Regions from separate parts of the Nonomuraea sp. NPDC050540 genome, predicted to be linked through region 3. Evidence: riboswitches for the same ligand, from Rfam matches in the RefSeq annotation. Region 3 holds a riboswitch; each other region holds the start of a gene.
The links. Region 3 has a riboswitch for thiamine pyrophosphate ahead of thiO (glycine oxidase ThiO). Riboswitches for the same ligand answer to the same signal wherever they lie in the genome.

Region 1 (7,197 bases), on a different contig from region 3:
AGGACCATGAGGTCGGGCGGCCTGGCGAGGGCCCGGCGCAGCGCCTCGGCCCCGTCGCCGACGCATTCGACCTGGTGACCGTCGCGCTCCAGGTATCGGGCGACGACCTCGGCCACCGTGGGGTCGTCGTCGACCACCAGGATGCGGGTGTTCACCTCTTCACGGTACGGCCCCGCGGCACGCAACCGATATGGACGTCACCGAGCCGTAAGGACGCCGAAGGACGTACCTTGGTCACATGGGTCGCATTGTCGCGCTGGTGCTTGGCACGCTGGCCGCTGCTTTCGTGCTGTTCAACTTCGTCCTCCCGATGGTCGCCGTGCTGTTCAAGGTGGCTCTGATCATCGGTGTCATCGCTCTGGTCGTGTTCATCGCGGTCAGGGTGATCAGCGGGTCGCCCTCCCGGTGACCCTTCTGTTCGATCCCGCCTGGCTGGTGGCGCTGGCCACGCTGGCGAGCGTCGGCATCCTGCTGCTGGCCGCGTGGGCCGCCAGGCTGCTGCCCGCGCGTGACGGCGCCGCGCCGAGCTTTCCGCTGCGCTACGCGCGCCGGATCGCGCTCGTACGGCAGCGCGATCCCGACGCCGCCGGCCGGGCCAGACCGAGAGCGCCATCACCGAGTCCCGCTTCACGTTAAGCGGGGCTCGTATCCAGGCGAGCCCTCATCTCCCCCGAGGAAGGGCTCATGATCGACTCTCTGGTCACATTCGTCATCGGCACGGCGGGCGGCAACGCCGCGCTCGGCATCGTGCTGTTCACCATCGCGGTACGCGTGCTGCTGCTACCGCTCGGCGTCAAGCAGGCCAAGGCCGCCAAGCTCCGCGAACGGCTGGCGCCCAAGCTGAAGGAACTGCAGAAGCGCCACTCCCGTAACCCCGAGCGGCTGAGCAAGGAGATGACCGCGCTCTATGCCAAGGAGGGCACATCGCCGCTGGCGGGGATCGGGCCGAGCCTGGCGCAGGCGCCGTTCCTGTGGCTGGTGTATCAGGTCGCCACGCACCCGACGGCGCTGGCCGGGCACACCCTTTTCGGTGCGCCCCTGGGGCACCAGGTCGCCGCGCTGGTCGCGAATTACGGACTGATCAGTTGGCCATTTTTGGTCTTTGTAATGGTGATCTTCCTGATCGCTGTCGTGGCATGGCTGACCGCCCGCAAGATGGACGGTCCGGCGTGGATCAAGGCGCTGCCGTTCGCCTCCGCGCTGTTCGCGCTCGTGATGCCGCTGGCGGCCGGGCTGTACCTGCTCGTCTCCACCGCGTGGACGGCGGGGGAACGGGCGGTGCTGGCTACCCGGCCTCTCTGAGCGCGGCCACCTGCCCGTTCGCCACGCCGTTCGGAGCGGGCAGGATCGCCCACACCGTAGTGGTGTCGCCGTCGTGCCGAACGCCCCAGCTCTCCGCGACGTATTCGACGATGCCCAGGCCACGGCCACCGAGCGACGAGAGCGTGGGGCGGCCCGCGCGCGGCTCGGTGGCCGCTCCGCCGTCGCTCACCGCGACTTCGATGTGATCATCGCTCCACAACCAGGCCACCCTTACCATGCCGGAAGGCAGCGGATGGGCGTGCCTCAGAGCGTTGCTCAGCAGCTCGCTCACGACCAGGACAGCGTCGTCGACGGCGTTCTCGAAAACGCCGCTCGCCTGCAGATCAGTGCTCAGACGCTGGCGGGCGACGGCGACGCTGGACGGTGCGTAAGGCAACAGCACCACGCTCGACACGCGCACCTCCCCGCTCCCAGTTCCCCCCGAGGGAACACTCCCCGGTACGACCGAAATGCCCCGTTACCCAGTCCCAGAAACCGCATCTCGATCACAGCTTGTACACATTGGACGATAGATCAGCGCATCCGTGACCACCTCGTTACCGCATCGGTGTGTCGGATCGGATATCAGGCGCACGTCCCAGCGCCAGCCTGATGCGGGTGCCCCCGCCCGGCCGGGGATGCGCGCTCACCTCGCCGCCCTGGGCCCTGGCCAGGCTCCGCACGATGTAGAGCCCGAGCCCCACGCCGCCGAACCTGCGCCTGTCGCCGCTGTCGACCTGCACGAACCTCTCGAAGATGCGCTCGCGGTCCTGGGCCGCGATGCCGACGCCCTCGTCGTCCACCACCACGATCACCCGATCGTCCTCCGGCCACGCCTCGACCGAGATGAGACCGCCCCTCGGCGAGTACTTGAAGGCGTTCTCCAGCAACTGCCCCAGGATGATGTCGGTGGCCAGCGCGTCGCCCCGCACGGACGGCAGGCGATCGGGCACCACCACCTCGACGCTGTGGCGGTCCGACAGCACCGGCAGCCCCAGCGTCGCCGCCCGCACCCGCTCGGCCAGGTCGAACGTCTCCATCCGCACCGACAGCTCCTCGGCCCCCGCCCGCGAGCCGAGCAGCAGATGGTCGATGAGCTGCCCGAGCGACCTGGCCCGCTCGGCGATCGTGTGCACCGCCGAGCGCCGCTCGGCGTCGGTGAGCTTGTCCCAGCGCGCGTCGAGCGTGCTGGCGAAGCCGCCCACGATCGTGATCGGGGTACGCAGCTCGTGGCTCGTGGTCGCCAGGAACAGATCCTTGGCCTCCTCAAGCTCCTTGGCCGTGGTCACGTCGCGGAAGTCGACGACGATCTCCCCGGTCTCCTCGATCCGCGCGCTCACCACGTCGAGCCAGCGCCCGGTCTCCATCTGGAACGTCAGCTTCTCCCCCGGCTGGGGCAGCGGGAACGGCGGCGGCCCGCCCAGTACCGCCTCGGCGCTGAAGGCGGTCATCTCGGCGGCCGCCGGGTTCCACTGCAGCACCCGGCCCTCGTCGTCGAGGACCGCGATGCCGTCGGCGCTGGCGTCGAACACCGCGCGCTCGTGTGCCCGCTGGCGTACCGCGTCCTGGTAGGCCATCGCGTTGCCGACGGCGATGCCGGCGTGTCCGGCGAGCAGCTCCAGCAGCTCCAGCTCGACGTGCCCCGGCTTGTGCTCGGCGAACAGCGCGTAGAGCGCCCCGTACGGCCGGCCGCCCACCGCCGCCACGCCGAGCGCGATCGTGTGCAGTCCGGGCAATCGCGCCCAGACCAGGTCACCGAGCCCGTGCGACTCGAGCAGAACGGTCTTGCCGGTGCGTAAGAGCTTGCCGACCAGGCTGTTGCGCATGTCGGCCGTGGTGTCCTTGAGTGAGTCCGGCAGCTGGTGCACGCTCACCAGGCGCAGCCGTTCCCCCTCGATCAGCACGAAACCGCCGGCGTCCGCGCCCGTCAGCTCGGTGAGGCTGGCGGCGATGCGGTCGAGCACGGCGGGCAGCTCCAGCTCGGAGTTGATGTCGCCGACGACGTCGTTGAGCCGGCGCACCAGCCGTTCGCGGCGCGCCACGCGCACCCTGGCGCCCTCGTCCTCCTGCGTCAGGTGGTGCACGCAGACGTAGCCGGCGACGGAGCTGCCCTGGAGCAGCGCGCTGGTGTCGATCCGCACGTCCAGCAGGCTCCCGTCACGGCGGAAACGCTTGGTGTGCAGCGAGACCTGGCCGCCGGTGCGCACGCGTTCGAGCACGGCGTTGTGCTCGGCGGTCAGCTCCGCCGGCACGATCGGGGCCCGGCGCCCGACGATCTCCCCGGCCGTCCAGCCGAACAGCCGCTCGGCCGCGGGATTCCAGTGGAGCACCGTCTGATCCCGGTCGAGAGCGATGATCGCGTTGGGGGAACTGGCGAGCACGACGGCGGCGAGGTCGTCGTCACTACCTGCCCGCATGTCTCCCACATCTCCATAGTGCCCGTGGCGAGGTGCTTCCGTCGGGCGATCCGTCCGATACGCTGCGGTCACGGGTTCCCAGGTGGCGAAGTGGGTGAGGGTATGTCGAGCGGTGACCTCGATGCCCTGCTCCGCGTGACCTCTTCGACCTACCGCAGCGAGGACCCGCCCGACGTCGCCTTCGGCCCCTACGACGGCGCGGTCGGCAGACTCGTCCTCGCCGTGACCGCGCGCGGGGTCGTGACCTGCAGTTTCGACGAAGAGAACACGGTGTTCGAGCGGGTCGCCAAGCAGTTCGGCTCCTTCATCGGGCCCGACGCCGCCCGGCTCGACCCGGTGCGCCGCGAGCTCGACGCGTTCTTCTCCGGGCGCCTGCGCACGTTCACCACGCCGGTGGACCTCACCCTCGCCACGCCGTTCGCCAAGACGGTTTTGCAGAAGATGATGGCGGTGCCGTACGGGACGACCACGACCTACGGCGAGATCGCCGAGCGCATCGGCCGGCCGCGCGCGCTGCGTGCGGTCGGGAACGCGCTCGCCCAGAACCCCGTCTGCGTGATCGTCCCGTGTCACCGGATCGTGCAGGCCGACGGCGAGCTCGGCGACTACGCCGGAGGCGCCGCCGCCAAGCGCCACCTCCTGACCGTCGAGAGCCGCTGACTCACTTCACCGCCGCCCGCCCGCGGGTGCGGCCGAGCAGCCCGACCAGCAACGTCACCAGCGCCGCCACGATGGCGCCGCCGAGCGCGCCGTTCATCCACGGCTGGCGTACGGCCTCGCGCAACGGCAGCCAGATCCGGTCCCACGCCTCGACCGTCGGCGTGCCCGTGGTCACCCAGTAGGCGGCGAAGCCCAGGGCCCACGGGATCAGCATCGACCAGCGGGCCGGCGCGTTCTCCGCGGTGTTCCACCGGGTGCCGCCGCCCAGCAGGAAGTAGTCGACGGCGAGCACCGCGAACATCGGCACGAAGACCGCGCCGATGACCCCGAGGAAGGCGCCGTAGGAGGTGACGTCCACGGCCAGCGCGATCGCGACCGTCACCACGCCGATGGCGGTGGAGAAGATCCGCCGGTCCACTCTCGGCATGAGGTTCTGCAGGGAGACGGTCGTGGAGTACACGTTCGCGAACGACTGGTCGGTCTCGCGCAGCACCAGGATGGCGAAGAACAGCGCGCCCAGCGGCGCCGCCACGAACGGCGCGAACACCGCGGTGGAGTTGGCCGCGACCGCCGAGGTCCCGGCCAGCGCGACCGCGTAGACGCCCAGGCCCAGGCAGGCGATCTGGGCCAGCGTGTAGCCGCCCACGACGCCGGTGAAGGCGGCCCTGCTGGAGCGCGAGTGCCGCGCGAAGTCGGCCGCGAGCGGCACCCACGAGATCGACAGCGCGATCACGTAGTCGACGGCCGGGGCGAACGCGGTCCAGTCGCCACCGGTCTGCGGCGGCGCCTTGCCCAGGAAGTCCACGGCGAACCAGACCATCGCGATGATCACGCCGATCGTCACGTACCTGCGCAGCAGTCTGATCGCGCCCAGCGGCCAGATCGTCAGCCCCGTGGTGATCGCCCCGGCGACGAGCACCCAGACGGCGTACGGCACCGCCGTACCGAAGATGGCCATCGCGCCGTTGGAGATGACCCAGAGCTCGAACGCGCCCCAGCCGATCATCTGGACGATGTTGAGCACGGTCGGGATGTAGGACAACTTGGCGCCGAACAGCCCGCGCAGCAGGACCATCGCCGGTTTGCCCGTCTGGGTGCCGGGGATGGCCGACAGGCCGACCATGGCGGTGCCGATGAGGCTGCCGACCGCGGTGGCGGTGAGCGCCGCCGCCAGGCTCAGCGGCGCGTCGCCCAGGGGGTTGAGCAGCAGCAGCGCACCGGAGAAGCCCAGCAGGCTGACCGCGAGGTTGGCCCACAGCGCGCCCTGGTCGAGCACGCCGAGGGTTTTCGGCGTGGCCCCGTCCAGGGTCAGGGCCACCTCCGAGTGGTGGGGTTCATCAGAGTGGTGTGATCCATCGACGACACGCGTCATCGTGAACGCTCCCTACGCCGGCATTACCCGGTCAGGTTCATGCGGTCGGCAATGCGTGGGGATTGCCCTCTCAGCCCGGCCGTGCCCGAGCTCCCGCGCTTATGTAAGTTTCAGGCGGATTATGCCATTCGCCCGGCGGGTGGCAAGACACCGGGCGGTCCTGAGGCCTGGGAGAATGGGTACATGACGGTTCCCGAGATCGAGGCCAAGGACGTGCCCGCGGACGCGTATCTGCTTGACGTGCGTGAGCAGGGCGAGTGGGTGGCGGGGCACGCGCCCGACGCCGTGCACATCCCCATGGGCGAGCTGCAGTCCCGTCTCGACGAGGTGCCCGCCGGGCAGCCCGTGTACGTGGTGTGCCGGGTCGGCGGGCGCTCGGCGCACGCGGCGGCCTGGCTCAACCACGTCGGCCGCGAGGCGGTCAACGTGGGCGGCGGCATGCAGTCGTGGGAGGCGGCCAGGCGCCCGATGGTGAGCGAGGGCGGCCAGGAGCCGTTCGTGGCCTGACCCGAATGCCAGGTCCGACCGCCGCCAGCATCGGGCGGGCGGCCGGGAGAGCATCGGAGCATGGAATACGAGATCAGCGCCATCGACCCGGTGATCGTGCGCGAGCTGCTCCGGGCGGACGACGCGGGCCGGGCGCCCCGCTTCAGCATCGACGAGACGGGCGGCGCGCCGCTGCGGTGCTGCCTGCGCAAGGCTGCGGCGGGCGAGCGGATCGCCCTGGTGTCGTACGCGCCGCTGCGGCGCTGGGCCGCCGAGACCGGCGCCGACCCCGGGCCCTACGACGAGCTGGGGCCCATCTTCGTCCACGCCGAGCCGTGCGAGGGGCCCGGCACGACCGCCTGGCCCGCCGCCCACACCGCCCAGCGGGTCCTGCGCGCCTACACCGCCGACGGGCGCATCCACGGCGGCCGCCTCCTGCCCGAGGGCGCCGACCCGGAGGTCGCGCTCAAGGAGGTGCTCTCCGACCCCGAGGTGGCCTTGGTCCACGTACGGGCGGTCGAGTACGGCTGCTTCCAGTTCGCCGCCCACCGGGCTACTTGAGCAGGCGCGACAGACGGCGGTCGGCGAGCGGCTTGCCGCCCGTCTGGCAGGTCGGGCAGTACTGCAGCGAGGAGTCGGCGAACGAGACCTCCCTGATGGTGTCGCCGCACACGTCGCAGGGCTGCCCGGCCCGGTTGTGCACGCGCAGGCCCGACTTCTTCTCCGCCTTCAGGTCCTTGGCCGCCACCCCGTGCGCCCGCTCGACCGCCTCGCGCAGCGTGGCGACGATCGCCTCGTGCAGATCGGCCACCTGCGCGTCGGTCAGCGAGGCCGCGATCTTGAACGGGGACATCTTGGCCGCGTGCAGCACCTCGTCGGAGTAGGCGTTGCCGATGCCCGCGATCACCTTCTGGTCGCGCAGAAGACCTTTGATCTGGGTACGGTTGCCACCCACGATCC
Region 2 (7,197 bases), on a different contig from region 3:
GAAAAGGACAGTCCCGCCACCACCGCGACGGCCGCGAACGAGCCTGCCCACCACACCGTTCCAGGATAGGGATATCTTGGCGGGCCATGTCGCCAAGATCGTGGTTATGGTGGGGCGTCGCCGTTGTGCTCACGCACACGCACCTGATCTTCGCCACCCCCTCCGGCGGCATCGGGTGTGCCGGGATCGGCCTGTATCAGGTGGTCGCCGCCGAGCTGTGGTCGATCGCGGACTGGGTTCCGCTGGTCTGGTACTCGGGGATACCGGCGGTCGGACTGGTCGTGGTGACGTGCTGGCTGTGGGAGCCGTGGACCGCCCGGCAGATCTGAGCGGCGGTGAGCCCCGGGGCGGGTGCCTCGGGGCTCATCAGGTGGGACCGTTATCGCTCGTAGTGCTCGTGCAGGGTGACCGAGCGGTACTCGTGGGTCCTGTTGATCCTGGCGTCGACCAGCCAGACCTTCGCGTACACGTCGTCCTTGTTGTCGGTCCAGGAGTTGTCCTCGTCGAGGCGGCTGCCGCCGACGCGGATGTCGAACTCGGCGCTGAGGCCGCCGGACCAGGCGGAGACCCAGCTGACGGGGACGGAGAAGAGCGCGTTGTCGAAGGCGGGGTCCTCGCCGAACGTCTTGGCCGAGAACGGCTCGCCCGGCGCGTCGATGATGGCCTGGGCGTCGCTCTGGCTCATGGTGACGTCGATGCCGATGTGCACGTCGTAGATGCCGGGACCGGCTTTGGTGATGCCCAGGCAGATGACGGCGTTCTTGTCGGTCCTGCAGGACTGGGCGTTGGCCGGGGGTGCGACGAACAACATCAGCGTGGCGATCGTGGCTGTCAGGACGCTGATCGCGGCGACCAACCGGCGGCTCATGGTGGTGATCAAGGGTTCTCCTCGGGATGGTGCGCCCCGCTCTCGTGGCGGCGCGCTCATCCCGTAGGGCGTGACATCGCCGTTCCATCGGGGTGGAACGGCGCATGGCACACGCCGGACGTCAGCTGACGAGCAGCAGCGACTTGCCGACCGTGGCGCGTTCGGCGAGGGAGGCGTGGGCGTCGGCGGCGCGCTCCAGCGGGAACGTGGCGCCGATCCGTGGCGTGATGACGCCCTTCGCGGCGAGGTCGAGCGCCTGGGCCAGCACGTCGCGGACCTCGTCCTGCTCGGGCGGGCCCGCCTCCAGCGCGTTGTGGACACGGACCTTGCGCCGCTCGGCGAGTTCCGGGTCGATCGTGGTGAACTCCCCGCCGGAGGTGCCGTAGGTGACGAACCGCCCGCCCTCGGCGGCCGTCTCGAACGCCGCGAGCCCGAGCGCCCCGCCCACGCCGTCGAAGACGAGGTCGACGCCGCCGGTGGCCGCGCGTACGCGCTGCCGCCAGTCCTCGGCCGAGTAGTCCACGACGAACTCGGCGCCCAGCTCGCGGGCCAGGTCCAGCTTCTTCTCGCCCCGCGCGGCCGCGGCCACCCGGGCCCCGGCGTCGCGGGCGAGCTGCACCAGGAGCGACCCGGCCCCGCCCGCCGCCGCGGTGACCAGAACCCACTCCCCCTTCACGACCGCCCCGTCACGGGCGAGCAGCAGCGCCGTCACCCCGTCATGCAGTACGGCCGCCGCCTCCCGGAAACCCAGCCCGTCCGGGATCTCGACCACCTCGCCCGCGGCGGCGGCGATCCGCTCGGCGTACCCGGTGGACGACCTGGCCACCACCCGCCGCCCTGTCCACGACGGGTCGACGCCCGCGCCCACGGCCGACACCACGCCCGCTCCGCCGCCGCCGGGCACGTAGGGAAGGTCGCGGGGGAAGAAGTCCGCGCCCCAACCGGCCCGCAGCAGGGTGTCCAGATAGATGACGTCGGCGACGGCCAGGTCGACGACCACCTCGCCCGCGCCGGGGACCGGGTCGGGCGCCTCGACGGGCGTCAGGACTTCGGGGCCGCCGAACTCTCGCACATGAATGGCTCTCATGCCCCTACCCTTTCAACCTCCAGCATGATTGAGGTCAAGTCAGGCGCGTGAAGAGGCCGTCCAGCAGCGACGAGAGGCCGAACTCGAAGGCGTCGCCGCCGGTGGGGTAGTCGGGCTCCAGGCGGGCCCGCAGGCGGGGGAAGCGCTGGGCGGTCTCGACCATTTCCGTCATCGCCTCGTCCATCCGCTTCTCCTCGTCGGCGCCCGCGCGGCGCACCTTCGCGCGCAGGGCCGACTCGGCCGCCTCTCCCTGCGCGGCGCCGATCACGAACATCAGGATCGACGCGGCGACCCGGTCGGCGTCGGGCGCGGCGAAACCGGCCGATTCGTGGACGGTCAGGCAGTGCTCGTCGTAGCGGGCCTTGTTGGGGCCGTAGATGACGTGGGTGCTCATGGCCGGGATCAGCCAGAAGTGGCGGACGATCATCTCGTGGGCGCCGCGGGCGAGTTCGGCGGCGGCCTCGCGCCAGCCCATGGCGGCCGGGTCGGGCAGCCCGATCTCGCCGAAGACGTGGTCGGCGGCCAGCTCGACGAGCCGGTCCTTGCTCTTGACGTGGTAGTACATGGCGGTCGCGGCCGAGTCGAGCTGGGCGCCGAGCCGCCGCATGTTCAGGCCGGCCACGCCCTCGGCGTCTAGGACCTCGACGGCGGCCAGGACGATCTGCTCTTTGGTCAGCGACATACCGCCATCATATTGCACTTAGTTCAACAACGCCTTAGGGTTTTACTAAGTTCAAAATGAGGAGACTTCCATGAACGCCCGTATCGCCGCAGCGGTGATCCAGCTACTGACCGTGGTCCCGTTCCTGCTGGGGATCTACTCCGTGACCTTCTACGGCGCCGCCGCCCAGCGAGCCGCCGAGACCGAGATGGCCCGCCAGAACCAGCCCCTGGAGCTGCTGACCCGGAACGGCATCAGCTTCGCCGGCAGCGAGGGCCTGGCGATCGTGATCATCGTCATCCTGGTGGCCCTGGCGCTGCTCAACCTGACCGGCAGGCGGATCGGCCGGATCCTGTCCTGGATCTTCCAGCCGATCCTGCTCGTGCTCGGCGTCGTCATCATTCCCGGTCAGGTGTTCACGGCCCGCTTCCTGGAGCCGGTGCTGCCCGGCGTGGACACGCACGCGCTGGTCGCCGCGGCCCTGGACGCCATGCCCGCATGGGCGACGGCCGCGAGCTGGGCCAAGCTCGTGCTCACCACCGCCGGCTCGATCGCCGTCGTGGTGCTGCTGATCCGGGCGGCTAAAGCCACTTCGCGGTAGGCCAGGACTCCAGTTGCCAGGCGCTGTCCCAGAACATCCACTCGAACTCCGCCGCCTTCACGAAGGCCGCCCGCATCTGCTCCAGGAGCGCCGGGTCGGCCTCGGCGGCGAGGCGGTCGGTGATCTGCTTGGCACGGGTGACCGACGCGGCGTACTCGGGGTCGGCGTAGGTGGCGATCCAGGCGCGGTACGGATGGGTCTCGGAGCTGCGGCCCACCAGCGCGGTGCCGACGTCCTCGTAGATCCAGAAGCAGGGCAGCACCGCCGCCGCCAGCACCGGGTACGGCGCCGACAGCGCGGTGGCCTGCAGCCAGGAGGAGTAGCCGAGGGCCGTCGGCGAGGTGGGCACGCCGGTCAGGTCGGCGGCCGTCAGGCCGTACTGCTCGATGTAGCCCTCGTGAAGGGTGCGCTCGGCGGCGATGGCGTCGTGGGCGGCCTGCGACCAGAAGGCCATCTCGTCCGGGTCCGCCGCCCTGACGGCCGCGGTGGCCAGGGCCTTGGCGAACGCCTCCAGGTAGCGGGCGTCCTGGACGATGTAGAAGGCGAAGCGCTCACGGGAGAGCGTGCCGTCGCCCAGGGCGGTGTTGAACGGGTGCTCGTGGATGGCCCGCAGCAGGCCGGCGGTTTGGTTCCAGGCGTCGTCGGTGAACACGACAGTCCCTTCGCTAGTCCGAACTAGATCAGGTTCGACGGGTTTGGATCTCAGCCCTTGGCGGGCACCCCGCGTCGCGCGCTCACAGTAACAGCCGCCAGTGCGGTGAGGCCCATCAGGAGGGCGCCGAACCACAGGGCGCCGGTGATGGCCAGGTTGTCGGCCACGATCCCGCCGAACGCGGCGCCGAAGGCGATGGCCAGGTTGAAGACGGTGGTGTTCAGCGCGGTCGCCGCCTCGGCCGAGGGTCCGGCGCCCTTCAGGATCCAGGTCTGCACGGCCACGGGGGCGCCGCCGTAGGCCAGGCCCCAGATCAGCAGCAGGATCGAGCCGGTCACCGGCGTGGTGCCGGCCAGCGGGAAGATCACCATGATCACGGCCAGGGTCACGCTCAGCGTGACGACCCGGCGCCGGACGTCCCAGGAGGAGCCGACGAAGGTGCCGACGACTCCGGCGACGCCGAAGCCGAGCAGGACCGGGCCGATCAGGTCGGCGGGCACGCCGGAGACGTTCTGCAGGATCGGGCTGATGAAGGTGAAGGCGGCGTACTGGCCACTGACCACGAGGAACGTGGAGATGACGGCGGCGCGTACGACCGGGTTGCGGAACTGGCGTGGCAGTTCGCGCAGGCGGACGGGGGCGGTGGCGGGAATCCTCGGCAGCAGCCACAGCAGCGCGCCGACCACCAGGAGGGCCAGCACGCCGACGGCGGCGAAGGCGACCCGCCAGTCGGTGAGCCCGCCGATGAGCGTCCCGGCCGGGACGCCGAGCACGTTCGCCGCGGTCGCACCGCCGAAGGCCAGCGAGGTGGCCCGCGCGACATGACGTTCCGGCACCAGCCGTACGGCGATGCCCGCCGCGAGCGCCCAGAACCCGCCGATCCCGATGCCGACCAGGAACCGGGAGGCCAGCATGACGCCGAAGTTGGGCGCCACCACGGAGACCGCGTTGGCCACCACCATCAGGCTGAGCAACCCGATCAGCACGGTACGCCGGTCCAGCCGCCCGATCGCCACGGGCAGCAGGGGCGCGGTGGCGGAGGCGACCAGGCCGGGCACGGTCACCATGAGCCCGGCGGCGCCCTCGGAGATGTCCAAGGAGCCGCCGATGGCGGTGAGCAGGCCCACGGGCAGCTGCTCCACGGTGACCATGGCGAACGTGCCCACGGCCACGGCAGCCACGGCCAGCCATTCCTTCAGTGAGACCTCTTCTTGCGTGACGATGGACACGCTGATCACCTCTCATTGATAATCTCAACGTTGAGATATCATCACTTTATTGTGTGAACGTCAAGTCTATGAACGCTAAGAGGTTTCGCATGAGCGACGCGGTGGACATGCTGCTGGCCCAGTGGAAGAGGGAACGCCCCGACATCGACCCCTCTCCGATGGGGGTCATCGGCCGGGTCTCCCGGCTCAGCCTGCTGTTCGGCGGCGAGCTCAAGGCGTTCTTCCAGGAGCACGGGCTGGAGCGGTGGGAGTTCGACGTGCTGGCCACGCTGCGCAGGTCCGGCGCGCCGTACGAGCTGAGCGCGGGGGAACTGCTCAAGGCGGCCATGGTCACCTCGGGCGCGATCACCAACCGGATCGACCGCATGGAGGCCAAGGACCTCGTCGAACGCGTCAGGGCCAGCGGCGACCGCAGGTCGGTGCGGATCCGGCTCACGCCGCAGGGTCTTGAGCTGGTCGACCGGCTCGTCGGGGCGCACGTGGACAACGAGGACCGCCTGCTGGCCGCGCTCGGTCCCGCCGAGCGCGATCAGCTGGCGGGGCTGCTGCGCACCTTGCTGGAGTCGCTGGGAGACACCAGCCTGGTAGAATGAAGATGGAGAAGGCCGCTTCCCGTGATCACGGGGGCGGCCATGCTGCGTTCATGACCTTTCTCAGCCAGCTCGCGCGCACCGAGCGGTTCACGCTCGGCCGGCCGTCCTCCTTCACCGTCTCCGCCGACGGGCGTACCGTCTTCTTCCTGCGTGACAGCAGTCTGTGGGCGCATGCCCAGGGCGAGGAACGCCTGGTGGCGGGGCCCGGCATCACCGCGTACGCGGCCGACGACGACGGCCGGGTCCTGGCCTTCGAGCGCGACGGGCAGCTGTGCACGGCCGAGGGCGCGCTGCCCTCCGCGGAACCGGTGCGCGCCCCCCGGCCCGACCCCACGGGCGAGCGCGTCGCCTACGTCAGCGCGGGCGCGCTCCGGGTCATCGGCGTGGACGGCGACGGCGACCGGGCCGTGGCCGAGCCCGACGGGCCCGAGGTGACGTGGGGGCTGCCCGAGTACGTCGCACCCGAGTCGATGGGGCGGCGCGAGGGCTTCTGGTGGGCGCCCGACGGGCGGCGGTTGCTGGTGGCGCGGGTGGACACCGCGCCCGTCCAGCGCTGGCATCTCGCCGATCCGTCCGACCCGTCCCGGCCGTCGCGCTCCTTCCCCTATCCGGCCGTGGGGACCGCCAACGCCGACGTGACGTTGTGGATCGTCGATCTCGACGGCACACGGATCCGCGTCGAGGCCGACGACGAGTACCTGACCGCCGCGGGCTGGGACGCGCACGGGCCCTACGCCGCCGTGCAGAGCCGCGACCAGCGCCGGGTCCGGATTCTCGCCGTCGATCCCGCCACCGGGCGGACGGAACTGCTGGCCGAGCAGCGTGACGCCGCCTGGGTGACGCTGGTGCCGGGTCTGCCGCGCCGTACCGGGAAGGGGGTGTGGCTCACGAGCGACGACCGCGACGACACCCGCACCCTCCTGTACGGCGGGCGGCCCGTCACCCCGCCCGGCCTGAACCTGCTGGCGGTGCGGTCCGTGGACGGCGAGAGCGTGCTGTTCACCGCCACCGACGAGCCCACCGAGACCCAGCTGTGGTCTTACCACCCGGACGCCGGCCTGGAGAAGCTCGGCCCGGCCGGACTCGACGACACCGCGCGCGGCGGCACCACGGTGATCGGCGCCAGGATCCGCGCCAGCGGCGAGGAGATCGTCTCCCACGCCGAGAAGCCGGTGCTCGACCTCCGGATGCGCCTGCTCAGGCTGGGCCCGCGCGAACTGCGGGCGGCGCTGTTCCTGCCGTCGTGGCACCGGGAGGAGGACGGGCCGCTGCCGGTCCTGGTGGACCCGTACGGCGGACCGGCCATGCGCAAGGTGACCGCCGAGCCGTTCTGGGCCACCTACGTCTCGCAGTGGTTCGCCGAGCAGGGCTACGCGGTGCTCGCGGTGGACGGCAGGGGCACGCCGGGCCGCGGCCCCGCCTGGGAGCGCGCGATCCACCTCGACATCGCCCAGCCGGTGCTCGACGACCAGGTCGAGGGCCTGCACGAGGCGGCGAAGCTGGAGC
Region 3 (7,197 bases):
CTTCCTGATCGCCCGCTCCAGGCACTCCGGCAGAAGGGCGAAGCCGTACGTCTGACCGACGCACGGCCCCGAACACCTACCGCATCAGGCGGCGGACAGCCGCTTGGCGAACTCGGCCGCCGCGGCGCCCGGGTCGGGCGCCTCGGTGATGGCACGGACGACCACGGCGCGGCGCACCCCGTAGGAGAGCACCTCGTCGAGGTTGTCCAGGTCGATGCCGCCGATGCCGAACCACGGCCGGTCCGTGCCGAGCGCCGCCGCGTGCCTCAGCAGCGCGGGTCCGGGCGCGTGGCGTCCGGGCTTGGTCGGCGTCGGCCAGATCGGGCCGCAGCAGTAGTAGTCGACGCCCGGCTCCACCGCGGCGGCGGAAGCCTCCGCGGCGGAGTGGGTGGACCGTCCGATGACGATGTCGTCGCCGAGGATCTCTCGCGCGACCGTCACGGGAAGGTCGTCCTGCCCCAGGTGGAGCACGTCTGGTCGGGCCGCGTAGGCGATGTCGGCCCGGTCGTTGACGGCGAGCAGTTTGCCGTGCCGGTCGCAGGCGTCGCGGAAGACCTCGAGCAGCGCGAGCTCTTCGCGCGCCTCGAGTCCCTTCTCCCGCAACTGGACGATGTCCACGCCGTTGGCCAGCACGGCGTCGAGGAAGTCGGCCAGGTCGCCGCGCCCTCGCCGCCCGTCGGTGCAGAGGTAGAGGCGGGCCTCAGAAACCGAGGGCTTGGGCACGCCGCTTGACCTCTGTGTGTCTACCGGCCTTGATCGCGTCAACGGGCGATCCTGGCAGTGAGTCATCTGGGGTGAAGAGCCAGCGCAGGGCTTCGGCCTCGTCGTAGCCGGCGTCCTGCAGCACGGTGAGCGTGCCTGGCAGGCCCTTCATCACTTCCTTTCCGTCGAGGAAGACCGCGGGCACCTGGGGCCCGCCGCTGCCTCGCCGTACGCCGAGGAGCTTGTGGTCTTTGAGGAGCTGCTTGGCCCGCCCGATCGTGAGATCCAGGCGCGCGGCCACTTCGGGGAGAGTGAGCCACTCGCTGACGAGCTGGTCGGTCTCCCGGTCGATCTGTGCAACAGAAAGCGTCACGAAACCACAACTACCACATGGAGTGCTTGCTCAAACAACACAATCTCGTAGGGTCACATCCGGATCTACCAGGCGTTCCACATCAAGACGGGCGCCAGCCTCGATGAGACGGCGGCCCTGGACGAGGTCGCGGGGCCGATCGGCGGCCAGCACGGCGGTGATCCGATCTTCTGAGGTCAGCCACACCGCCGACCACTTCTGCCCCTCGCGGTACACGACCCGGCCGCCCGCCGGGTGGTATCCGGCGTACTGCAGCATGTGACCGAACTGCTCCGACCAGAAGTACGGCACCGGGTCGTAGACCGCCTTCTCGCCCAGCAGCGTGGCGGCGGCGACGTCGGGAGAGTTGAGCGCGGTGTCCCAGTGCTCGACCCGCATCCGGGTCTGGAACCGGCGCGACCACCAGTTGGCGCAGTCGCCGACGGCCACCACGCCGGGCAGGGAGGTACGCAGGTGCTCGTCGGTGACGACGCCGTTGTGCAGGTCGATGTCGGCGTCGGCGAGCCATTCGAGCACCGGGCGGGCGCCGATGCCGGACACCACCACATGGGCGGGCACGAACTCGCCGCCGACCAGCTCCACACCGCCTTCGACGACCTCGCTGACCATCGTGCCGAGCCGCAGGTCGACGCCCTCGTACCAGGGCAGCGTGCGCGCGCCCATCTCGCCGATCGCGTGCGACAGCGGCGTTCCCGCCGCCTCGATCACGGTGACCACGCAGCCCGCCTTGCGCGCCGCGGTCGCCACCTCGGCGCCGATCCAGCCCGCGCCCACCACGGCCACCCGCGCGCCGGGCACCAGGGCGGCCCGCAGCACGTGGGCGTCGTCGAGCGTACGCAGGACCAGCTGGGGGCCCTCGCCCGGCAGCCGGATCGGCTCGGAGCCCGTCGCGATCACCAGGCCGTCGTAGGGCAGGTCGCCCTCGGTGGTCTCGACCACGCCCTCACGCAGGCTCTTCGCGGCCACGCCCGGCCGGAAGTCGGCCCGCAGGGCGGCCAGGTCGGTGTCGACGAAGCTGTCGTCGCTCGTGCCCAGCAGCACCGCCTTCGACAGGGGTGGACGGTCGTAGGGCCGGTGCCTCTCCTCGCCGAGGAGAGTGATCCTTCCTTCGAACCCGCGCCCGCGCAGCGATTCGACACTGCGTACTCCGGCCAGGCCGGCTCCCACCACCACCACGTGATCCACGGTTCCGACCATACCGGGGTCAATCGTGAGAGTGCCTGCCGAGGCCGTAGGCTGGGACCGTAAGACGCGCGGGAGTCCGGCCTTAACCGGACTGAGAGGAAGGCTTCATCGGGCCTTCGACCGCAAGACACCTGATCCGGATCATGCCGGCGTAGGGAGCGGACATGCACGTGATCGTGGGCGGCGGCGTCGTCGGGCTCAGCGTGGCCTGGCGCCTTGCCCGCTCAGGACGGCCCGTCACCGTCGTCGACCCCGCGCCCGCCTCGGGCGCCACCCACGCCGCCGCGGGGATGCTCGCGCCGGTGAGCGAGGTCACGTTCACCGAGGAGCCGTTGCTGCGCCTGGGCGCGGCCTCCCTGGCGCGCTGGCCCGCCTTCGCCGCCGAGCTGACCGCCGACGCGGGCCTCGCCGCCGGGGCGCTCGACTACCGCGCCGACGGCACGCTCGACGTGGCCTTCGGCGCCGACGACCTGGCCGTCCTGGAGGAGACGGCGGGCTTCATGGAGAAGCTGGGGCTGCGGGTCGAACGACTCGGCGGGCGCGAATGCCGCCGCCTGGAGCCCATGCTCGCGCCGTCCGTGCGCGGCGGCCTCCTGGCGCCCGACGACGCCTGGGTGGACCCGCGCAGGGTCGCCGGCGCGCTGCTGGCCGCCTTGGAGCGCCTCGGGGTCCCGATCGTGCGGGCGCGGGTGCGCGAGCTGCTGCGCGGCGATGAGGGCGTCCAGGGGGTACGGCTGAGCCCGGGTGACACCGGTGACGGGGCGCACCGGGAGGCCGGTGGCGGCCCTTACCGGCAGGAGCGCGGCGAGCCTTACCGGGAGGAACACGGCGGGCCGTTCCGGGAGGAGCTGCGCGCCGAGCGGGTGGTGCTGGCGGCGGGGGCGTGGAGCGGGTCGCTGGCCCCGGTGCCGGTGCGGCCGGTGAAGGGGCAGATTCTTCGCCTGCGCTCGCCGGAGCCACTCCTGGGCAGGTGCGTGCGGGGCACGGTGCACGGCCTGCCCGTCTACCTGGTGCCGCGCGGCGACGGCGAGCTGGTCGTGGGAGCCACGCAGGAGGAGCTGGGGTTCGACACCCGGGTGACCGCGGGCGGGGTGTACGAGCTGCTGCGCGACGCCCGCGAGCTGGTGCCCGGGGTGACCGAGCTGGAGCTGGCGGAGGTGGTGGCGGGGCTGCGGCCCGGCACGCCGGACAACCTGCCGCTCGTCGGGCCGGGCGGTGAGCGGGGGCTGCTTCTGGCCACCGGGCATCACCGGGGCGGGGTGCTGCTGGCTCCGCTCACGGCCGCCGTCCTCATGGGCGAGGAGCGCGAGCTGTCGTCGTTGTGCTCGCCCGCCCGGTTCGCACCCTGAGCAGCCCTGCCGCCCCATACCGGCCGACCAACTACCCGCCTCCCGAACCCGACCACCCGAAGCTCGCCTCCCCAAACCTGGCTTCCCGAATTTTCATCCCGAAGGGGGATATTTCATGAATGTGACGATCAACGGGGCCTCGCATGAGGTGCCCCACGGGACGACGGTGGCGCAGGCCGTACGGACGCTGACGGAAGCCACCAAGGGGGTCGCGGTGGCCGTGAACGACGAGGTGGTCACGCGCAGTTCGTGGGAGACCACGGCGCTGGCCGACCGCGACCGGGTCGAGGTGCTGACGGCGGTGCAGGGTGGATGAGCTGATCATCGGCGGGGAGAAGTTCGCCTCCCGCCTCATCATGGGCACCGGCGGCGCCCCCTCGCTGGACGTGCTCGACCAGGCGCTGGCCGCCTCGGGCACCGAGCTGACCACGGTGGCGATGCGGCGGCTCGACCCGTCCGCGCCCGGATCCGTGCTCGACGTGCTGCGCGAGCGCGGCATCAAGGTGCTGCCCAACACCGCGGGATGCTTCACCGCGGGCGAGGCCGTGCTGACCGCCCGGCTGGCCCGCGAGGCGCTCGGCACCAACTGGGTCAAGCTCGAGGTCATCGCCGACGAGCGCACGCTGCTGCCCGACCCGATCGAGACGTTCGACGCGGCGGAGCGGCTGGTGGCCGACGGGTTCGTGGTGCTGCCCTACATCGGTGACGACCCCGCGCTGGCCCGCCGCCTGGAGCAGGCCGGATGCGCGGCGGTCATGCCGCTCGGCGCGCCCATCGGCTCGGGGCTCGGCATCCGCAACCCGCACAACATCGAGCTCATCGTCGAGGCCGCCTCCGTGCCGGTCATCCTCGACGCCGGGATCGGCACCGCCAGCGACGCCGCGCTCGCCATGGAGCTGGGCTGCGACGCGGTGCTCCTGGCCACCGCCGTGACCAGGGCGCAGCGGCCCGAGCTCATGGCCGCGGCGATGAGGCAGGCCGTCCAGGCGGGCCGGTTGGCGCGCCAGGCCGGGCGCATCCCCCGCCGCCGCTATGCTGAAGCGTCCTCGCCCATGCACCCTTAGTGACGACGGAGTGCCACGTAATGGCATCGGTTTCGGATGGTCAGGCCCCTCCAGTGGCAAAACGACCGTAAACTCGGCCACGTGGACACGACGACCGCGGACCCTCTCGTCGGGCGACTGCTCGACGGGCGCTATCGCATCGAGTCCCGGATCGCCCGGGGCGGGATGGCGACCGTCTACCTGGCGCTCGACGTCAGGCTCGACCGCACGGTAGCGCTGAAGGTCATGCACCGCTCGCTGGCCGAGGACCCCGCGTTCGTGCGCCGGTTCATCGGCGAGGCCAAGTCCGTGGCCAGCCTCTCCCATCCCAACGTCGTGCACGTCTTCGACCAGGGCACCGACGGCGACGTCGTCTACCTGTCGATGGAGTACGTGCCGGGCAAGACGCTGCGCGACATCCTGCGCGAGCGGGTCAGGCTGCCCGCCCGCGAGGCCCTGGAGATCATGATCCCGGTGCTGGCCGCGCTCGGCGCCGCCCACCAGAGCGGGATGGTCCACCGCGACGTCAAGCCGGAGAACGTCCTGCTGACCGACGACGGCCGGGTCAAGGTCGTCGACTTCGGCCTGGCCCGCGCCATCGAGGCCACGAACCAGACCCGCACCGGCGTGATGATCGGCACGATCGGCTACATGTCGCCCGAGCAGGTGACGACCGGCGGCGCCGACGTGCGCAGCGACGTCTACGCCGCGGGGATCATGCTGTTCGAGCTGGTCACCGGGCAGCAGCCCTACGACGGCGAGACGCCCATGTCGGTGGCCTACCGGCACGTGCACGACAGCGTGCCGCCGCCGTCGTCGCTGGTGCATGAGACGCCGCCGCTCATCGACACGCTCGTCACCCACGCCACCGCCCGCGATCCGCAGGACCGTCCGGCCGACGCCACCGCGATGCTGGTCGCGGCCGTCGACGCCCACCGGATGCTGCCGAGGCAGAGCACCCCGCCGCACGCCCCGCCCCACAGCGGGGCGCACGCCCGCATGTCGGGCCCGCAGCACGTGCCGCCGCCCAGCCACACGCTCATCCAGCCGCGCGCCGACCTCCACACCGCCCCGCCCGCGCCGCCGCGCGGGTCGCGCGGCGGTGGCAAGGGGTTCAGGCCCAGCTGGTTCCTCATCGGGCTGGCCACCGTGATGGTCGCCGCGATCGCGATGACCGGCGCGTACTTCGCGCAGACCCGCTACGTCAAGGTGCCCATCCTGATCGGGGAGAACGTCGACGTCGCCATCAAGAACGCCCAGGGGATGGGCTTCGTGGTCAAGCCCGCCGAGGGCCGCCACGACGAGAAGTACGGCAAGGGGCTCGTGCTCAGCACCGACCCCGTCGCCGGGTCGGAACTGGCGGAGGGCTCGACGCTGACGATCGTGCCGTCGCTGGGGCCGAAGCGCGTGGCCGTACCCAAGACCCAGGGCATGTCGGAGGCCGACGCGCGCGCGGCGCTGGCCGCGGCGGGGCTGCAGGTCGGCAACGTGCGGCGGATCGAGAACCTCCAGGTGCCCCGCAGCACCGTCATCCGCTCCTCGCCCGACGTGGGCGAGCAGGTCAAGGAGGGCTCGAAGATCGGGCTGTTCGTCAGCGCCGGGCTGATCATGCCGGACGTCGGCGGCATGCCCAAGGACGAGGCCGCCGCCTACCTGGGCGAGCGCGGGCTCGGGGTGCAGGTCAACGAGGTCGACGACGACGCCGAGCCGTGCACGGTCATCGCGCAGAGCCCCAAGGCCAAGTCCGAGGTGGACAAGGGCACGCCCGCGCAGCTCACGATCTCGCGCTGCCGCGACTTCTTCGACTGGTTCCGCGGCGATGACGACGAGGCCCGTGACGACGCCGAGTTCCGGATCGTGCCGCAGGTGATCGGCAAGACCGTCAACGACGCCAGGAGCGAGTTGTCGGCGCAGGGGTTCAAGGTCAGGGTGCGCAGCCTGATGGGCGGGGACGTGGTGCGCTTCCAGCGGCCCACGCCGAACAGCGAGCGTCCGCCGGGAGCGTTGGTGTACCTCTGGCGGTGAACCTTTCGCCGTCTGGCGCGGTATGAGGTTCATGAGAGTCGCTGTGGTGCCGGCCGCTGTGGTGGTCGTGGCCGGGTGCACGTCATCGGGTACGGCCGCGCCTTCTCCCACCGCCTTCCCCCGGGGCGATCGGCCCATGGCGCCGCTGACCGGCGGGCCGCTGACCGGCGGCGGGTTGCGGTTGCTGGTGACCGGGGCGCGGGCGTACCTGCTGGAGGTGGACTCCGGGCGGCGGACGGCCGTCGAGGGGCTGCCGCCCGGCAGGGAGTACTGGGGGTTCGTGGCGGGGCGGACCGCGGTGGCCGCGGTCAGGCCCGGGCGGCGCGATCCCGGGCGGGTCTATGTGCTCGACGGCGCGCGGGCACGGGCGCTGGCGGACGGGGTGTGGATCCGGCGTTCCCGGGCCCCGGCAGTACCTGGACGTGTGGGTGCTGGATGTCGAAACGCTCCGGTGGACCCGGCTGCCGTCGATGCCGGTGCCCGCCTCGATCAAGACCACGTCCATGGCGTGGACCCCGGA
Region 4 (7,197 bases), on a different contig from region 3:
GCCAGCACCGACGCCGAGACGGCGACCGCCAGCAGCGCCGCCATCGCGGCCAGGGCCAGCCCGCGCCGGCGCCCGCGCCGCCTGGCCTGGGCGGCGCTGCGGTCGAGGAAGTCGCGTTCGAGGGCGTTGAGGTCCAGGTGGCGGCGCGTGGTGGCGGCCCAGCCGAGCGCGGTGTCCAGGGCGCTGCCGTGGTAGAGGTCGGCGGCGCGGCGGCGGTGGGCCTGCCAGTGGAGCGCGGCGCCGCGCAGCCTGCCGTGCACGGCCAGGCCGTCGCGGTCGTCGGCCACCCAGGAGCGCAGCCTGGGCCAGGCGTGGTAGAGCGCGGCGCTGGCCGGGGCCACCAGGTCGTCGGAGACGGCCACGAGCTTGCCGGTCTCGGTGTCCTCGGGGGCGACCTTGAGGCTGCGCCGTACCAGGAGGCCGGCTTCCGCGAAGTGGGTCAGCACGCCGAGGTCCTCGGCCTCGTCGCGCGGGATGCGGCGGAGCGTCTCGCCGTCGAGCATCCGCAGCAGGAGACCGGGCACGGCGCGCTGCTGTTCGGGGGTGAGCGCGGCGTAGACCTCCTCGGCGACCTCGCCGAGCGGCCGCTCACCGCTGAGGCCGTCCGGCGGCCTGACCTCGGCCGCCAGCTCCGCGCCCGCGCTCGGCTCCGCGCTGCCCAGCAGCCCGAGGAGCAGTTCGGGGGCGGTGGGGCGCCCGGCGGGGTCCTTGGCCAGCGCGCGGGCGACCAGCGAGCGCAGCGGCTCGGCCAGGTCGCCGGGGTCGGGGTCGACCGTGAGCACCCGGTGCATGACGCCCCCGAGGCTCTCGGCCTGGAACGGGTCCTCGCCCGTGGCGGCGAACAGCACCACGCCGCCCCAGGCGAACACGTCGGCGGGCGGCCCGGCGCGGCGGCCGGTGAAGACCTCGGGGGCCATGTAGGTGGGGGTGCCGCCGATGAAGCTCGTGCTGGCCCCGTCGGTGGTGCGCGCGACGCCGAAGTCGATCACCCGGGGCCCGTCCGGCCCGAGCAGCACGTTCTCCGGCTTGAGGTCGCGGTGCACGACGCCCGAGCTGTGGACGGCCGCCAGCGCGGTGGCCAGCGCGACGGCCAGCCTGAGCAGGGAGTCGCCGGAGTAGGGGCCGTGGCGTTCGAGCGCCTGGCGCAGGTTGGGGCCCTCGACGAACTCGCTGACGATGTACGGCCGCTCGGCGTCCAGCCTGGCCTCGACCACGCGGGCGGTGCAGAAGGAGGCCACCCTGCCGGCCGCCGCGGCCTCCTTGGCCAGTTGCCCGCTCAGCCCGCCGTGCAGGACCTTCACCGCGAAGCGACGGCCCTCGGCGTCGTAGGCGTCGTAGACGACGCCCTGGCCGCCCGCGCCGAGCCGGCCGGCCAGCCAGTAGCCGCCAAGCCGTTCGGGGTCACCGGGCACCAAGCGCATCGTCACTGCCCCTTAGATGCGCACAACGCGGAATTGGTTGCCGGCCGCAACGCCACAGGTCCCTCGCGCGCCTCGAGGGACCCGTGCGTCATGATCATTATGACAGGGGTTTCCACTCCGTACGCAGCACGGACATCGTCACCGAGTCGTACCACTGTCCCTCCCACAGCAGCGCGTCACGCAGCACGCCCTCCCGCACGAAGCCGGACTTCTCGTAGACGTGCTTGGCGCGGTCGTTGAAATCGTATACGCCCAGCTCGATGCGGTGCAGAGGGGTTGTGGCGAACGCGTGGCCGAGCACCAGGCGGATGGCTTCTGTGCCGTAGCCCTTGCCGAACGCCCGCGCGCCGACCAGGGCGATGCGCAGGTTGCACGACAGGTTGTCCTTGTCGAGCTCGTTGAGCACGATCTCGCCGACGTACCCGTCCGCGGCCATGATGGCCAGGTCGAGCCGGTCCTCGTGGTCGCGCCGGGTGGTGTACCACTCCAGGGCCGCCTTGGGGGAGATCCCGTCGCGGGCATGGGAGCCCGTGAGCCGGGCGACCTCGGGGTCGTCGCAGAGCTCGATCAGGCCCTCGACGTGTTCGGGCCCGACGGGTACGAGGGTGACCCGGTCACCGGCGAGGGTGGGTTTGTTCGCGAACATTTCCCTAATTTATAGAGCCTCGTAAATGGTTGTCGCCGTGTTTTCCGGGGTGGCCGTGGAGACGTCGAGCCGCAGGTCGGCGAGCTGCAGGAAGTACGGCTCGCGCCGCGCCCGCATGGCGGAGGGCGAGAATTCCGGGCGGTGGTCGGACGAGCGCATCCGCTGGGCCAGGATCTCGTCGGGGGCGTCCAGCCAGACCACGAAGGCCGCGCGCAGCGCCTCGCGCACCCGCGGATCCTCCACGGTGCTGGCCGCCGCCGCGATCACCTGGGGCGGCTCGGTCAGCGCGTGGAGCACGTGCTCGGCCTCCCTCCGGTGCAGCACGTCCGCGCCCTCCGCCTTCGCGATCTCGGCGGCGCTGGCGCCGTAGCGCCCGCGCAGGTACGGGTCGCTGTCGCTGAGCGGCACGCCCAGCTCGCGGGCCAGCAGTTTCCCGACGGTCGTCTTGCCCGAGCCCATGAGCCCGATCACGACGACAGGTTTGTTCTTCGACATGGGGATAGGTGTTTCCTCTGGAGGTGCGTTATGACAATCGCCGGAGGCATCATCCTCATCATGCTCGGCGCGATCCTGACCTGGGCGGTCGAGTTCGACCTCGCCGGTCTTGACATCAATGTGATCGGCGTCGTCCTCATGATCGGTGGTCTGGCCGGGTTGCTGTTCGGCCTGTACCGGATGCACGTTACCCGCAGGGTGATCGAGGAGCCGATTCACGAGGACCCGCACGCTCGCCGTACGACGACGGTCTACGAGGAGCGTCGCCGTATCGACGAGCCGCCGCTGTAAGGGTCTTGTGCGTACCCCGGGTCGCCGGGGTACGGTGGCGCGGTCCGAACGCGGGAGCCCGGTGCAACGGGCTGAGAGGACGGCTGGAGCAGCCGCCGACCGCCAGAACCTGATCCGGGTAATGCCGGCGAAGGGAGTTTGCGCGATGAGTGACGCGCGCTTTTCCAAGATCCATCTCGGTGATCTGCGGGTGCCCATGCGGCGGGTGCATCTGTCGAACGGGACGTCGGTGGAGCTGTACGACACCTCCGGGCCGGACAACCCCGACATCACGCGGGGCCTGCCGCGGCTGCGGGAGGTGTGGGTGCTCGAACGCGGCGACGTCGCCCGCTACGGCGGACGCCAGGTGCGGCCCATCGACGACGGCTTCAAGGAGCAGGAGGCCTGGGCTCGCGCGAACACCGAGGTCTTCCCCGGCGACGGGCACAAGCCGCTGCGGGCCACCGGGGCGCCCGTGACCCAGCTCGCCTACGCGCGGCGGGGCGTGGTCACCAAGGAGATGGAGTTCGTCGCGGTCAGGGAGGGGGTGAGCGGCGAGTTCGTGCGCAAGGAGGTGGCGGCCGGCCGGGCGATCATCCCGGCCAACGTCAACCATCCGGAGAGCGAGCCGATGGTCATCGGCCGCAACTTCCACGTGAAGATCAACGCCAACATCGGCAACTCCGCGGTCGCCTCCTCGATCTCCGAGGAGGTGGAGAAGATGACCTGGGCCACCCGGTGGGGCGCCGACACCGTGATGGATCTGTCCACCGGCCGCAACATCCACACCACCCGCGAGTGGATCATCAGGAACGCGCCGGTGCCGATCGGGACCGTCCCGATCTACCAGGCGCTGGAGAAGGTCGGCGGCGTGGCGGCCGACCTGTCGTGGGAGGTCTACCGGGACACGCTGGTCGAGCAGTGCGAGCAGGGTGTCGACTACATGACCGTGCACGCCGGGGTACGGCTGGCGTACGTGCCGCTGACCGCGCGGCGCAAGACCGGCATCGTCTCGCGCGGCGGCTCGATCATGGCGGCGTGGTGCCTGGCCCACCACCGGGAGAGCTTCCTGTATGAGAACTTCGAGGAGATGTGCGAGCTGCTGGCGGGCTACGACGTGGCCTTCTCGCTCGGGGACGGCCTGCGGCCCGGCTCGATCGCCGACGCCAACGACGAGGCGCAGTTCGCGGAGCTGCGCACGCTGGGCGAGCTGACGAAGATCGCCCGTGCGCGCTCCGTGCAGGTCATGATCGAGGGGCCGGGCCACGTGCCCATGCACAAGATCAAGGAGAACGTGGACCTGCAGCGCGAGATCTGCGACGACGCCCCGTTCTACACGCTGGGCCCGCTGGTGACCGACGTCGCGCCGGGCTACGACCACATCACCTCGGGCATCGGCGCCGCGATGATCGGCTGGTACGGCACCGCCATGCTCTGCTACGTCACCCCCAAGGAGCATCTGGGCCTGCCGGACAAGGACGATGTCAAGACCGGCGTCATTACCTACAAGATCGCGGCCCATGCCGCCGACCTCGCCAAGGGGCACCCCCGGGCGCAGGAGTGGGACGACGCGCTGTCGGACGCCCGCTTCGAGTTCCGCTGGGAGGACCAGTTCAACCTGTCGCTGGACCCGGTGACGGCGCGGGCGTTCCACGACGCGACGCTTCCGGCCGAGCCCGCCAAGACCGCGCATTTCTGCAGTATGTGCGGGCCGAAGTTCTGTTCGATGAAGATCACCCATGATGTCCGGAAATATGCGGAGGAGCATGGGTTGACGGACTCCGCGGCCATCCAGGTGGGCATGGCGGAGAAGGCGGTGGAGTTCACCGAAAGGGGCGGTGAGGTCTATCTGGATCCGGCGGACCCAAAATAGCGAGTAGGACTCATATTGGGTCTTGACTGGCGTCTGTAAGGAGCCCACGCTGAGGGCGTGATCAGCCGCATACTCGCCGTCCTGGTCGCCATCGCCCTGCTCGCGTTACCCGCCCCCGCGTTATCCCGCAGCGAGCAGCCCGTGAGCGGCTTCATCGACGCGCACAGTCACCTGATGTCCTACGAAGCGTTCGGCGGCAAGCTGCTCTGCGGCAAGCCGTTCGACCCGGGCGGCATCGCCAGGGCTCTGGTCGACTGCCTCGACCACTTCCCGAACGGCGAAGCCGCCTGGTTCGAGAACTTCACCCGCACCGGTCAGCCGACCGGCACCCACGACCCGGTCGGCTGGCCCACGTTCAGGAGCTGGCCGGCCCACGACTCCCTGACCCACCAGCAGGCCTACTACACCTGGATCGAGCGCGCCTGGCGCGGCGGGCTGCGGATCATGGTCAACGACCTCGTGGCCAACCGCCAGCTCTGCGAGATCTACCCGCTGAAGACCAACCCCTGTGACGAGATGGGCTCCATCCGCCTGGAGGCCCGCCGTACGTTCGAGATGCAGGACTACATCGACCAGCAGAGCGGCGGCCCCGGCCAGGGCTGGTTCCGCGTGGTCAGGAGCCCCGCCGAGGCCCGCTCGGTCATCGCCGCCGGGAAGCTGGCCGTGGTGCTCGGCATCGAGACCTCCGAGCCGTTCGGCTGCCGGCAGACGCTCGGCATCCCCCACTGCACCAAGGCCCAGATCGACCGGGGCCTGGATGAGATGTATCAGCTCGGCGTCCGCTCCATGTTCGTCTGCCACAAGTACGACAACGCCCTGTGCGGCGTCCGCTTCGACTCCGGCACCCAGGGCGCCATCGTCAACCTGGGCAACTTCCTGTCGTCGGGCCGCTTCTGGCAGACCGAGGCGTGCACGGGACCGCAGCGCGACAACACGATCTCGCCCGCGGTGCTCCCGCCCGAACTGGCCCGCTGGCTGCCGCCCGGCGTCAGCCTGCCCGTCTACCCGCCGGGGCCGCACTGCAACAGACGCGGGCTCACCTCGCTCGGCGAGCACATGGTCAAGGGCATGATGAGCCGCGGCATGCTCATCGAGGTCGACCACATGAGCGTCAAGGCCGCCGACCGGACGCTCACCCTCCTGGAGCAGGCCGGCTACGACGGCGTGATCTCCTCGCACAGCTGGACCGACGCGCTCAACTACCAGCGGATCTACCGGCTCGGCGGCATGGTCACCTCATACGGCCACGGGGCCGAGGGGTTCGCCGACGCCTGGCGCGAGACCAAGCCTCTGCGCGACGCGGCGGGCCGCCCCGGGTTCGGGTACGGCCTCGACGCCAACGGGCTGGGCAAACTGCCGGCTCCCCGGGCCGGCAGCGCGGTGGCGTACCCCTTCCACTCCCACGACGGCTCGGCCAGCTTCGACCGGCAGAGCACAGGACAGCGGACCTGGGACTACAACGTGGACGGCGTCGCCAACTACGGCCTGGTGCCCGACTGGATCGAGGACATCAGGTCGCTGGCCGGCGACGCGTTCGTCCAGGACATGGCTCAGGGGGCCGAGGCCTACCTGAGGACCTGGGAAGCGGCTGAAACGGTTGTGAGGTGAGAGAAGGCGGGCCGGTTCTGTCCGGCCCGCCTTCCTCACACATTGAAGATGCTGACTCCGCCGGGACCCACGAGGAATCCCAGCACGATGAGGACGATGCCCCACAGGATGTCCCGCCGGGCCAGGATGACGTAGATCCCGGCGACGACGAGGATGACGGCGATAATCCAGAGCAATGTAGCCATGGACCTGCTGCTGCCCTCAGGACTTCTCCTCTAACGTGCCCTTGGTGCGATAGATGTCCGTGATGGGCTGGAGGAGCCAGAACCACCCGGCCGTGAGCGCCACCGCGCCGCCGAACAAGGTGGCCGGCCAGGCGTTCAGCACCACTTCGGCCACCATGGCCACGGCCGCGGTCATGGCGACCAGCAGAAACGCCGCTCCCGCGATGCCCAGCGAGTTGGCCCGTTTGATCATGCGCTCCTTGAGCCCGGTGCGGAAGAACACCCGGTGCTGCGCGGCGGGCGTGATGAAGCACACCGACGCCAGCGCGGCGCCCATGAGCGCGATGAAGAACAGCCATAGGCCCACGGTGTCGACCTTGCCGAAGCCCTGCTGGAAGGGAACGGTCAGCAGGAAGGCGAAGAGCACCTGGACCCCGGTGACCGCGACGCGCAGGCCCTGCAGCAACTCGGTCAGCTCGCGATCTACCCGTTCTTTGTGGGACTCGCGTTCGTTGTGCGGCTCGCCCCGAGAAGTGTCCGTCATGCTCGGGCGCTACCCCGCAGAGGCGCTGACATACCGGCCGGAGTCTGGATACGATCCGCGGCAACGGAACTTCGGCGGAGCCGCCCATGATCAACGAATGGATTCCCCCCGGGGTCGATGCCACCCGGCCGAGCGTGGCTCGTGTATACGACGCGCTGCTGGGCGGCACCGAGAAC

Region 1: it holds a riboswitch for thiamine pyrophosphate, as region 3 does, so the genes downstream of both, ACIBI5_RS15145 (purine-cytosine permease family protein) here and thiO (glycine oxidase ThiO) in region 3, are expected to answer to the same signal.
Region 2: it holds a riboswitch for thiamine pyrophosphate, as region 3 does, so the genes downstream of both, tenA (thiaminase II) here and thiO (glycine oxidase ThiO) in region 3, are expected to answer to the same signal.
Region 4: it holds a riboswitch for thiamine pyrophosphate, as region 3 does, so the genes downstream of both, thiC (phosphomethylpyrimidine synthase ThiC) here and thiO (glycine oxidase ThiO) in region 3, are expected to answer to the same signal.

The regions. Positions count from the first base shown of each region.
Region 1 is NZ_JBITHA010000004.1:131,637-138,833, reverse strand. Features, by position in the region: gene ACIBI5_RS15180 (response regulator transcription factor) at 1-155, opposite strand, end outside; gene ACIBI5_RS15175 (hypothetical protein) at 239-409, shown strand; gene ACIBI5_RS15170 (DUF6412 domain-containing protein) at 406-636, shown strand; gene ACIBI5_RS15165 (YidC/Oxa1 family membrane protein insertase) at 685-1,302, shown strand; gene ACIBI5_RS15160 (ATP-binding protein) at 1,286-1,717, opposite strand; gene ACIBI5_RS15155 (PAS domain S-box protein) at 1,860-3,719, opposite strand; gene ACIBI5_RS15150 (methylated-DNA--[protein]-cysteine S-methyltransferase) at 3,855-4,379, shown strand; gene ACIBI5_RS15145 (purine-cytosine permease family protein) at 4,381-5,751, opposite strand; TPP riboswitch at 5,744-5,858, opposite strand; gene ACIBI5_RS15140 (rhodanese-like domain-containing protein) at 5,935-6,258, shown strand; gene ACIBI5_RS15135 (DUF1203 domain-containing protein) at 6,319-6,798, shown strand; gene ACIBI5_RS15130 (Fpg/Nei family DNA glycosylase) at 6,791-7,197, opposite strand, start outside.
Region 2 is NZ_JBITHA010000004.1:44,866-52,062, reverse strand. Features, by position in the region: gene ACIBI5_RS14680 (sensor histidine kinase) at 1-56, opposite strand, end outside; gene ACIBI5_RS14675 (hypothetical protein) at 87-329, shown strand; gene ACIBI5_RS14670 (hypothetical protein) at 380-880, opposite strand; gene ACIBI5_RS14665 (zinc-binding dehydrogenase) at 990-1,955, opposite strand; gene ACIBI5_RS14660 (TetR/AcrR family transcriptional regulator C-terminal domain-containing protein) at 1,990-2,637, opposite strand; gene ACIBI5_RS14655 (hypothetical protein) at 2,708-3,217, shown strand; gene tenA (thiaminase II) at 3,198-3,869, opposite strand; TPP riboswitch at 3,857-3,951, opposite strand; gene ACIBI5_RS14645 (MFS transporter) at 3,920-5,098, opposite strand; gene ACIBI5_RS14640 (MarR family winged helix-turn-helix transcriptional regulator) at 5,188-5,691, shown strand; gene ACIBI5_RS14635 (prolyl oligopeptidase family serine peptidase) at 5,742-7,197, shown strand, end outside.
Region 3 is NZ_JBITHA010000003.1:389,460-396,656, reverse strand. Features, by position in the region: gene thiE (thiamine phosphate synthase) at 85-723, opposite strand; gene ACIBI5_RS12145 (Rv2175c family DNA-binding protein) at 701-1,075, opposite strand; gene ACIBI5_RS12140 (NAD(P)/FAD-dependent oxidoreductase) at 1,106-2,260, opposite strand; TPP riboswitch at 2,319-2,435, shown strand; gene thiO (glycine oxidase ThiO) at 2,425-3,609, shown strand; gene thiS (sulfur carrier protein ThiS) at 3,725-3,925, shown strand; gene ACIBI5_RS12125 (thiazole synthase) at 3,918-4,673, shown strand; gene pknB (Stk1 family PASTA domain-containing Ser/Thr kinase) at 4,755-6,677, shown strand; gene ACIBI5_RS12115 (hypothetical protein) at 7,106-7,197, shown strand, end outside.
Region 4 is NZ_JBITHA010000002.1:532,688-539,884, reverse strand. Features, by position in the region: gene ACIBI5_RS08870 (protein kinase) at 1-1,421, opposite strand, end outside; gene ACIBI5_RS08865 (GNAT family N-acetyltransferase) at 1,519-2,067, opposite strand; gene ACIBI5_RS08860 (shikimate kinase) at 2,077-2,562, opposite strand; gene ACIBI5_RS08855 (DUF6458 family protein) at 2,593-2,853, shown strand; TPP riboswitch at 2,894-3,006, shown strand; gene thiC (phosphomethylpyrimidine synthase ThiC) at 2,999-4,705, shown strand; gene ACIBI5_RS08845 (Coagulation factor 5/8 type domain-containing protein) at 4,763-6,313, shown strand; gene ACIBI5_RS08840 (GPGG-motif small membrane protein) at 6,349-6,498, opposite strand; gene ACIBI5_RS08835 (DUF6328 family protein) at 6,515-7,021, opposite strand; gene ACIBI5_RS08830 (SAM-dependent methyltransferase) at 7,108-7,197, shown strand, end outside.